3 regions of the Arthrobacter sp. YAF17 genome follow, and region 1 is predicted to be linked to each of the others. Evidence: riboswitches for the same ligand, from Rfam matches in the RefSeq annotation. Region 1 holds a riboswitch; each other region holds the start of a gene.
What was found. Region 1 has a riboswitch for cyclic di-AMP ahead of AB4Y67_RS09955 (hypothetical protein). Riboswitches for the same ligand answer to the same signal wherever they lie in the genome.
Positions count from the first base shown of each region.

Region 2: another riboswitch for cyclic di-AMP. It lies ahead of AB4Y67_RS06380 (M23 family metallopeptidase); the one in region 1 lies ahead of AB4Y67_RS09955 (hypothetical protein).
Region 3: another riboswitch for cyclic di-AMP. It lies ahead of AB4Y67_RS02725 (NlpC/P60 family protein); the one in region 1 lies ahead of AB4Y67_RS09955 (hypothetical protein).

Region 1 is NZ_JBFRDB010000010.1:5,826-9,088, reverse strand. It holds gene upp (uracil phosphoribosyltransferase) at 1-504, shown strand, start outside; gene AB4Y67_RS09960 (glyoxalase superfamily protein) at 597-974, shown strand; gene AB4Y67_RS09955 (hypothetical protein) at 1,098-1,880, opposite strand; cyclic di-AMP (ydaO/yuaA leader) riboswitch at 1,879-2,039, opposite strand; gene AB4Y67_RS09950 (ATP-binding protein) at 2,144-3,263, opposite strand, start outside.
Region 2 is NZ_JBFRDB010000005.1:101,832-105,094, reverse strand. It holds gene serC (phosphoserine transaminase) at 1-161, opposite strand, end outside; gene AB4Y67_RS06385 (metal-dependent transcriptional regulator) at 426-1,121, shown strand; cyclic di-AMP (ydaO/yuaA leader) riboswitch at 1,267-1,480, shown strand; gene AB4Y67_RS06380 (M23 family metallopeptidase) at 1,485-2,303, shown strand; cyclic di-AMP (ydaO/yuaA leader) riboswitch at 2,440-2,609, shown strand; gene AB4Y67_RS06375 (NlpC/P60 family protein) at 2,919-3,263, shown strand, end outside.
Region 3 is NZ_JBFRDB010000001.1:577,443-580,705, forward strand. It holds gene AB4Y67_RS02720 (dihydrofolate reductase family protein) at 1-489, shown strand, start outside; gene AB4Y67_RS02725 (NlpC/P60 family protein) at 548-1,273, opposite strand; cyclic di-AMP (ydaO/yuaA leader) riboswitch at 1,279-1,449, opposite strand; gene AB4Y67_RS02730 (hypothetical protein) at 1,650-1,919, shown strand; gene AB4Y67_RS02735 (DNA alkylation repair protein) at 1,937-2,443, opposite strand; gene AB4Y67_RS02740 (GYD domain-containing protein) at 2,565-2,885, opposite strand; gene AB4Y67_RS02745 (universal stress protein) at 3,108-3,263, opposite strand, start outside.

The DNA of each region.
Region 1 (3,263 bases):
CGCGAAGTCCGCACCGAACCGGTCACCATCGAGACCCCGGTCAGCACCACGATCGGCACCGCTTTCACCAAGCCCACGCCGCTGGTGGTCCCCATCCTGCGTGCGGGACTCGGCATGCTCGAAGGCATGACCAAGCTGGTCCCCACCGCCGAGGTCGGCTTCCTGGGCATGGCCCGGGATGAAGAGACCCTGGACATCATCACGTATGCCGAGCGTCTCCCCGAGGACCTCACCGATCGCCAGATCTTTGTCCTGGACCCCATGCTCGCCACCGGCGGCACACTGCGTGAGGCCATCAAGTTCCTCTTCAAGCGCGGCGCCTCCGACGTCACCTGCATCTGCCTGCTGGCCGCTCCGGAAGGCCTCGCGAAGCTGGAAGAAGAGCTCTCGGACGCCAACGTGACGATCGTGCTCGCCTCCATCGACGAGAAGCTCAACGAGAAGTCCTACATCGTCCCGGGCCTGGGCGACGCCGGCGACCGCCTCTACGGGGTGGCCGGCTAACCAGCCACGGGGTTGGGTCCCGCCGCCGCGGCGGGTTCACGCACTTGGGGTTGCCCTACCGCAATTCGCTGTCCGGGACTAGCCTGTGCCCCATGGACTGGAAACTTGAGCTTGTCTTTGTCCCTGTGTCCGACGTGGACCGCGCCAAGGATTTTTACGTCAATAAGGTCGGTTTCAACGCCGACTACGACGAGCGGCCCATGGACGGCATCCGTTTCGTCCAGCTGACCCCGCCCGGTTCCGGCTGCTCGATCGCCATCGGCGAGGGGCTCAACGACGCTCCGCCCGGCACCGCCCCCAGCCTGCAGTTGGTGGTCAGCGACATTCAGGCCGCCCACCGGCAGCTCAAGGACAACGGCGTGGATGTCAGCGACGTCGATATCCAGGACTGGGGGCACTTCGTCTACTTCGCCGATCCCGACGGCAATAAATGGGCGGTGCAGTACCTGCCCAACCGTCCCAACGGCTAGACCCGCCCTAAGCCGAACGGTCCGGCCGGACGGCCCGGCGGTTCCGGCGGGCTGTCGCCGGCAGAGCTAAGGCCCCGGATCCAGTGGGATCCGGGGCCTCAGTTCAGTCCGACATTCTGGTGTTTAGTACCAGTTGTGGGCGTAGTGGAAGTTCAGGGCGCCACACGGTGAGCCGTAGCGGTCCTTGACGTACTTCAGGCCCCAGTTGATCTGGGTCCGGTAGTTGGTCCGGTAATCAGCGCCCGCGCTGGCCATCTTCTCGGCCGGTAGGGCCTGGGCCACGCCGTAGGCGCCGCTGCTCTTGTTGGTGGCCGTCGTCTTCCAGTCAGACTCCTTGGTCCAGAGCTTCGTGAGGCACTGCATTTGGTCTACAGCCCAGCCGTGGGATCCCAGCTGGCTGGCCGCGTAGGCCTGCGCGCCGGCCGGGTCGTCGATGGCAACGGGGGCGGGCGCCGGTGCCGGTGCCGGGGCAGCCGCCGGAGCGGGAGCGGGAGCCGGGGCAGCTGCCAGGGCCGGGGCAGCTGCCGGGGCCGGTGCTTCGGCAGGCTTGACTTCGGTGGACTGGGCCGCGGCGCCGCCGGTGGGGAAGGTGGTCTGGTTGTCGACCCGGACGCGCTCAAAATCGAGGTGCGTCAGGGCATCCGCAGTGGGGGCTGCTTCCGTGGACGTGCCCGCGGTGGCATTGCGGGCAGCCGTCTCGGAGGCATGCCCGGCAGCGCCGACCCCCACGAGCACCGCGCAGGCGGCGGCAACAACGGCCGCGCGGCGGCCGGTGGTGCCGAAGTTCTTGGCAAGCCGGGACAGGGCTGAAACGGGCTTGGCCGGTTCAGCGCGGTGGCGGGACACCTCGGAGCGGGTCTTCTTCGTAACGCCGTCAGGGCGCGTTTGTGGCTTGAATTCAGTCATGATCGCCTCTCAACGCCTGCGGAGTTAGCTGTCGGGTTCGGATGAGGTCATCCGGCCGCACGGAATCTCACGTGTCGGCTTCACCCCAAGGGTGCAAGATCTGCAAATGCCCGGGAACTCTGGGTCCCCCGCCTCTGCCTGGTGCAGCGGAATCCGGGAGGCGGCAGAGTTTGGCGTGCATCCGGATGTGCGGCGTCAGTGATGGCCACACTCTAAAAACCGTACAGGAGCAGCCTGCTTAAGTCACATTTAGGTAACGGAGGTCACGACGACGGTGTGGCGGCTTGCGCCGTCGGATGCTCCCCATGGACTGGGTTCGGCGCGGGCAGCCGCACCACAAACTCGGTCCGGCCGGGCGCCGACGTCACGCTGACCGTCCCCCCGTGAGCCTCAACAATCGACTGCACGATCGAGAGTCCCAGCCCGCTGGTTCCCTCGGCGGAAGTCGGCGAAGGGGTCCCTGCGGAAGCAGCGGCGGCGGACGGAGACCGGGGTGGGCGCAGCGGCAGGTGCGGCAAGGGCCGCCGGACGACGGCCGGCGTCGTCACCGGCACCGGATTCTTCCGGGAGGCATCCGCCCGGGTGAAGCGCGCAAAGACGCGGTCCAAAAACTCGGGGGCGATCCCGGGCCCGTTGTCGGTCACCGTCACCAGGGCACTCCCGTCCGGGGTGCGCCCTACGCCGGTCACCACGGTCGTTCCGGGCCCCGTGTGCTTGCGGGCGTTGGAGAGCAGATTGGCCAGCACCTGGTGGAGCTGGGTGGCGTCTCCGCGAACCACCACAGGCTCTTCGGGAAGCTCCAACTGCCAGACGCGGTCCGGGGCCATCACCTTCTCGTCGCTCACCGTCTCCACGGCCAGCTGGGTGAGGTCCACGTCGCTGAGCTTGAGCGGCTGGCCCTCATCCAGCCGGGCGAGCAGGAGCAGGTCCTCCACCAGGGTGGTCATCCGCTCGGACTGGCTCTGAACACGGGCCAGGGACTTCTGCCCGTCGGGGGTGAAATGCTCGGTCATCCGCATCAGCTCGGTGTAGCCGCGGATGGCGGTCAGCGGTGTGCGCAATTCATGCGAGGCATCCGCCACGAACTGGCGCACCTTCATCTCGCTCTCCTGCCGGGCTTCGAGGGCATTCGAGACGTTGTCCAGCATCAGGTTCAGGGCATGGCCAACGCTGCCCACCTCGGTTCCCGGATGGGCTGCCGACGCCGGAACCCGTACGGCAAGTCCCACTTCCCCGGCGTCGAGCGGAAGGCGCGAGACCTGCGTCGCCACCTCGGAGAGCTGATCCAGCGGCTTCATGGTCCGGCGGATGAGTGCCGTCCCGACCAGGCCGATCACTACGAGGCCCCCGGCGGACACGACCACGGTGGTCCAGACCAGGGAG
Region 2 (3,263 bases), on a different contig from region 1:
ACGAGGTTCTTGACCGGCGCCTGGCGGTGGGAGGTTCCCAGCAGCCCGGAAGCCGCAGCGAGGGCCTCTATCTGTTCCGGGCGGACCTTGGACGGTCCGGCGCCGAACCGGCCGTCCTTGGGCAGGAGGTTGGCGGGAATCGTGATGCTGGTGTCGCTCACAGTGGCTCCAATTTTCGGCTGGTACAAAGCGTGGCTTGGGAGGCGGCCCGGCAGGGTGGCTGCAACGAAGCCTTGCGTTTCATTCTGCCTGACTGCCCGGCGGGGGAGGCAAAAGAGCCCGTCATAGTCCGGTCACTGAGATTATCCGGAGTAATTCAAAATAGGCTAAGCTGACCTGCGAACGTACGGCGGACCCCGCCAGGGCGCAAGCAGCTCGCGGTACGGTGGGAACACGCAAGGACGGCGCTCGAGGAGCTGAGCTGAATGACGGATCTGATCGATACCACCGAGATGTATCTTCGGACCATTCTGGAACTTGAAGAAGAGAACATCGTTGCCCTCCGCGCCCGCATCGCCGAACGGCTGCGTCACTCGGGCCCCACTGTTTCCCAGACTGTCGGCCGCATGGAGCGCGACGGGCTGGTGGTCGTTTCCGGTGACCGGCACCTTGAACTGACGGAAACCGGCCGGAAACGTGCGATTGAGGTCATGCGCAAGCACCGCCTTGCCGAGCGCTTGCTGGCGGACGTCATCGGGCTCGACTGGGCCTATGTGCATGAGGAAGCCTGCCGCTGGGAACACGTCATGAGCGAGCGGGTGGAGCGGCGCATCTTCGAGCTGCTGGATCACCCCACGGTGTCTCCCTACGGCAACCCGATTCCGGGCCTCGCGGAACTCGGCGGCCCGCCATCCCAGCCCTGCGGGGATGGCGTGGTGAACCTTCTCGAAGCCATGGCCGGCTACGGTCCGGATTCCCGGGTCCGGGTCAACCGGCTGGCCGAGCCCATCCAGGTCGAACCGGAACTGCTCGTCCAGCTCGACGAAGGCGGTATCCGGCCCGGAGCCCTGGTGTCGCTGGAACGGGTAGGGGAGTACATCTCCGTCCGGGTACCCGATATCGAAGGCGCCCTGGAACTCCCGCCCGAGGTTGCGGCCCACGTCTTTGTTACCGTCGGTTAACAGGACTTAACCCACTGCTCATCGGACGACCCATGAGTTATGCACAGATTCGATAACGGATTTATCTCTGCGGGGCTTAATCGCCTATAGTTGATCTCTAGTACCGATACCAAAGCGTTATCTGATCCGAAGCCGAGCTCTGCCAGCGGATCAGTAGCAGAGTCACCTTCTGGCAGGGGCGGGGGAACCACTTCCGGCTGTTCATCAGCCTTGGGGTGAAGTCCGTCAGCGGCAAGCACACACCACAGAGGGACTCTTTGGATGCCTCTGTGTCTGGACGCCTGCCACGGCGGACCGGGTCTTTGAACTCTCTGACCCGAATCCGACAGCTAACTCCGCAGGCTCTCCAGAGAGGAACCGTTTTTGACCACCCAGACCGCCAGGGGCCGCCGTCGTGCGACCGGTCCCGCTCCGGAGCCGCGACCGGCCGTCGCCGTCCTGGCCGACCGCCCACGTGACGCGCACCGCGACGAACGCAGGGGCCGCCGCAGCCCGTTCCGCCAGGTAACAGACTTTGCCGCCGCCAGCGGCGTTGGGCAAAAGGCCGGCATTGCACTCGCCGCTACGGGACTGGTCCTCACCGTCACCGTCCCCGCCACTGGCCCCGTTATGGCCACCAACGCGGGGTCGACGGGATCCATCTCGGCCGCAGTCCAGCCTGATGTCACGGCTGGCGAGGCCAAAATCGACTTCAACCGGACCGCCGTCACCACCCAGGGCGACCCGGACGGAAAGCTCAAGCAGTTGCTGAGTGCCCAGTCCGTCGGTTCGATCACCCGCGCGGCCTCCGCCGGAAGCCTCGGGGCGCCGCTGGCCCAGTTGAAAACCGCGTCACCCTTTGGATATCGCGTCAGCCCCATTACAGGCGGCTCCGGCGAGTTCCACCGTGGCCAGGACTATTCCGCCCAGTGCGGCACGGCCGTCCTGGCTGCAGCCAGTGGGACCGTGACGTTCACCGGCTGGCACCCCTACGGCGGCGGCAACCGTGTCGTGATCGACCATGGCAACGGCCTGGAGACCACCTACAACCACTTGTCCTCAGCCACCGTCAAGGTTGGCCAGCAGGTCTCCCGCGGCGAGGTCGTGGCGATGAGCGGCACCACAGGCGCCTCCACGGGCTGCCACCTTCACTTCGAGGTAATGGTCAACGGCGAAGTTGTCGACCCGACCGGCTGGCTGTAACAAAGCTGATCGGACGCTCTCGCATTCTTGTGACACGCCGTGATCCGAATGTGACATTGAGTCCCAACTGTTGTAAGTTTGACCTACGCCAACTTTTCCGAAGTTGGCGCTCTTGAGTGGATTGCCTAGCTCTGCCACCGCTCAAGGTCCGTTCGCATTACATCGTCTGGCAGGGGCGGGGGAACCAATTTTGGCCTTCTAAAGAAGGCCTTGGGGTTAAGTCGCAAAGCTTCCCAGGAAGCAGCGCGGCCGGGTGACTCCCATCCGAATCCGACAGCTCACCTCGCAGGCATTGGGAGAGGCTACTTTCGTGTCTTCACGCCACAATGCTGCGCGTCACCGCGCTTGCGCGGCTCTTACGAGCCCGCTGAAATCCGACTCCTCGGTTGCCCTTGCCGGCGCCCGGAACGGATCTCACACCGCCGTCTCAATCTCTGCTGAGTCCGGCCCGCAGGCCCTGCACCTGCACGCAGTTCCCGCTTTTGGCGCGTCTTCGCAGTACACCCTTCGCTAAGTAACCCACTTCGGGGCGATCCGGCGTACCCCCAAGATGCCGGAGCGTCCTCAGCACGCGCCTGAAAAGCGCGGCCACAGGATCACGAAAGAGAGAACTTAATGACTACTCGTGCAAACGCACGGCACCGCGCCGAGGTCACCAAGACCAACTCGCTGGCTGTTATTGCCAAGGCTGTCGGCGACAACGCCGGTGGCGTGGGCCGCCAGGCAGCAGTCATCGCTGCTGCTTCCGGCCTCGTCCTGACCAGCGGCATCGCAGCCAACGCTGCTGAGGCCAACGTTCAGCGCGAATCCACCTCCGCTTCCACGCTCGAAGTCCAGTCCGCCGCCCCCGCGGCCATCTCGGCGGCTTCCAGCATCTCGATCGCTTACGACAAGACCGAAGTCGCCACCATTGCTGCCCCCGTCAAGGCGAAGCCCGTCGTGAAGGTCCAGGAAACGCCC
Region 3 (3,263 bases), on a different contig from region 1:
ACCCACTTCAACGACTTGCTGCGGACGATGGGCGGCTTTCTGGACGGCCGGGTCACCTACGAGATGATGGCCGAGTACTGGCCGACGGCGGACCTGGACCCCTCGAACTCAGCCCCCGAGAGCGAGTTCGCCGGAATCTGGCGGGACATGCCCAAGATCGTCTACTCCAGGACACTTGCGAAGGCGGGCTGGAATACCGAGGTGGTGCGCGACGTCGTCGTCGGGGACGTCATGAAACTCAAGGACCAGCCCGGCGGCGACCTCGCACTCGGCGGCGCCAACCTCTCGGCGGCGTTCCGACTGCTCGGCCTGATCGACGAGTACCGGATCTACGTCCATCCGGTTCTGATTGGACGCGGGACGCCCCTCTTCAAGGAGACGGATGGCCTGACGTCGCTCCGGCTGCTGGAGAGCCGCACCTTCGGGAACGGCGTAATTCTGCTGCGGTACGCGGCCGAGCCGGATGGCGGACACGCAAAAGACCGGTGATCCGCTGCCCCCAAGGCACCCGATCGACCGGTCTTCTGCGTGCTGTTAGCGGTACTGCTTAGCCGGCGCGGACGAACGTCACGGGACCGGTGGCCGTCAGCCAGGACAGCGGGTGCGCCATGGTGGCGTTGACGCCGTTCATGCCGCCGCTGATTGCCTGGCCGTTGCCGGCGTAGATGGCAACGTGGCCGGACTGGACGATGATGTCGCCGGGCTGCGGAGTGGAGACGACCTGGCCGTACTTCAGGAAGGCCGTCGGGCCGATGTCGCCGACCGGGATGCCGGCAGCGTTCAGGGCCTTCTCCACCATGGCGGTGCAGTCCTGGGTGATGCCGATCTGGCCGTATGCCATGGACAGCAGTGTGGCGTTGACTCCACCGGCTGCCGGGGCAGCGGCGGGGGCGGGGGCCGACTGGACCTTCACCGTCGCCTTCGCGGCAGGAGCTGCGGCGGCCGGTGCTGCCGGGGCCTTCGGAGCGGCCGCGGGCTTGGGGGCCTCGACCACGGGCGCCGGTGCCGTCTCAACGGCGGGGCGCTCGAAAGTGATCTGGACAGCGGAGTCCGCCATGACCGGTGCGCCGACCTGGCCCTTGACGTCAACGGACGACGCCGGGGCGGCGTCGCGCTTGGCCGGCGCATCGGCTGCGTTGGCGGCCATGGCGCCGCTAAGCACCATTCCGGAAGCGGCGACGAGAACTGCGGCCTGGCGGCCGATGGTCCCGGCGGTACGGCGTTTGCTGCGAAGATCGGCGCGCTTGGGCGCATGGGTATTGCTGGAAATCATTAAAAGGAGCCTCTCCCAATGCCTGCGAGGTGAGCTGTCGGATTCGGATGGGAGGCACCCGGCCGCACTCGGGCCCGATCATTGCGGGCCGTGCGGCTTCACCCCAAGACCCCTGACTAACAGTGGGTCAAAAGTGGTTTCCCCGTCTCTGCCGGACGTTGCTGCGAGTTATCCCCACGGCCGCGGCAGAGTTAGGCAATCGGCTGGGGAGAGCCCGTCTCGGAAACAACAGGCACCTAACAACGGTAACGGAATGATCACGGCATGTCACATTGAGGTAACGGCGGGAAGGTGTTGCGGGCGGTCTTTCCCCACGCCAGACGCCGATTCGGGAATAGGATATTGGCATCACCGTTCCCAGAAGCGGAGGCCCCAAATGAACAATCCCGACGTCAACACGCACTGCGTTGCCATCTGCCAGCTGAGCAATGAACCGCCGGAGGACTTCAACGTCAACACCGAGCTGCTGGTACTGGAAAACGGGGAGGTCCACGTCTCCACCTGGGACGCTGAGCCCCGTGACGGCGGCTTCGATGTCCACGTCCTCAACGACCGCGTGGACGCGTTGGGTTTCATGGTGGTCACCGACTGGGAGTTCTTCGACGAAAAGGCCTACGCCGTGGTGGAGCGCCGGCCGGGAAGCTAGGGAAATTTGCCCTGGCGTTACGGGCGGTCAGAATCCAGCTCGGGCCGGCGCCTGGCCATCTCGGCGGCGCGGCGCAGCCAGCCGTCAGGATCCCTCCCCCAGCGGTCCAGAACGCTGTCCGCGCGGACCCTGCCGACGACGTCGAGACCCGCCATCAGGGGGCCGACGACGTCGGTGGCGAGCGGATCCACCAGGGCGCTTAGCTGTGCGCTCCGGACGAAGCCTTCGATCCGCGTCAGGTCGGTGTTGGTCAGCAGCCGGACGCTCGATTGCAGGAGGACGACGGCAGCGAGGCGGCGTTCGAAGACCGCCACCTGCCACAGCTCGGAGCTAAGCGCCGTGATGTCATCGTGCGTGAGGTCCGGATAGCGCCGGAGGGCATCGCGGACAGTTCCGCGCACGGCTCCGACCGATGCGCCGTAGTACCCGTGGCCACTTCCGTGCCTGGCCTCGGACTCCTCGGCCCGGCCCCACGACGACTCGCGCTGGAGCGCAAGGTCGATGAAGTCGCCGGCATCACTCATGGGGCCATTGTTTCGCATCCTGCGGCGGGGACGCCCAGCACCCAAGTGGCCCGACGCCGTCGTGCCCTGTCTACCCCGTAACCGCGGGGCAGCGAAGTCCGGTGTCGGCTGGGTCCGGCGCCTACTGCCCGGGGGCCCGGTACGTCGGTGTCTTCTTGGCCGCGTCGTCAAGATCCTCCGGCGTCAGGAGCGGCTTCAGGCGAACGTTCACAGAGCCCGATGAGTTGATAAGAAGCGAAAGCGCGGCGGCATCGGACGGCGACGGGACCTCGAAGACCCCCAGTACGTCCCTCTCCCCGAAGGCGTAGTAGAAGCATTCGAGCGATCCGCCCACGGATTTGAGGGCATCGACCAGCGCGTCACGGCGCTTCGTTCCCCCTTCGCGCATGAGGCCCTTGATGCCCTCGCCCACGTAGTTCGCTTCGAACAGATACTTAGTCATGACCCTTCCCGTCCTGTCATATCCAGGACTCGGGCAAGGCAAAGTGTGTCAAAGCCACTTTGGCGGCGGGTCCCGGAGTTGGTCCCCAGAATGGGGTTGTGGCCACATCGTAGGCGCTCCCCCGCGCCCTTTCAACGGTTGCTGAAGACTCCCGGCAGGCAGGCCATTGCGCGCCCCGGCTCCCGGTGGCACAAGCGACTGCGGACGACGACGGTCCGCGCCTCAGGCGGCTTTGGGACGGACGACGAGGACCGGACACGGTGCGTGGGTGATGATCTGGGTGGCGACTGAGCCCAGGTGCAGGCCGGGAAATCCGCCGTGCCCGCGGAAGCCGACCACCACCAGATCCGCATCCTTGGCGGCGTCGACTACTGCTGC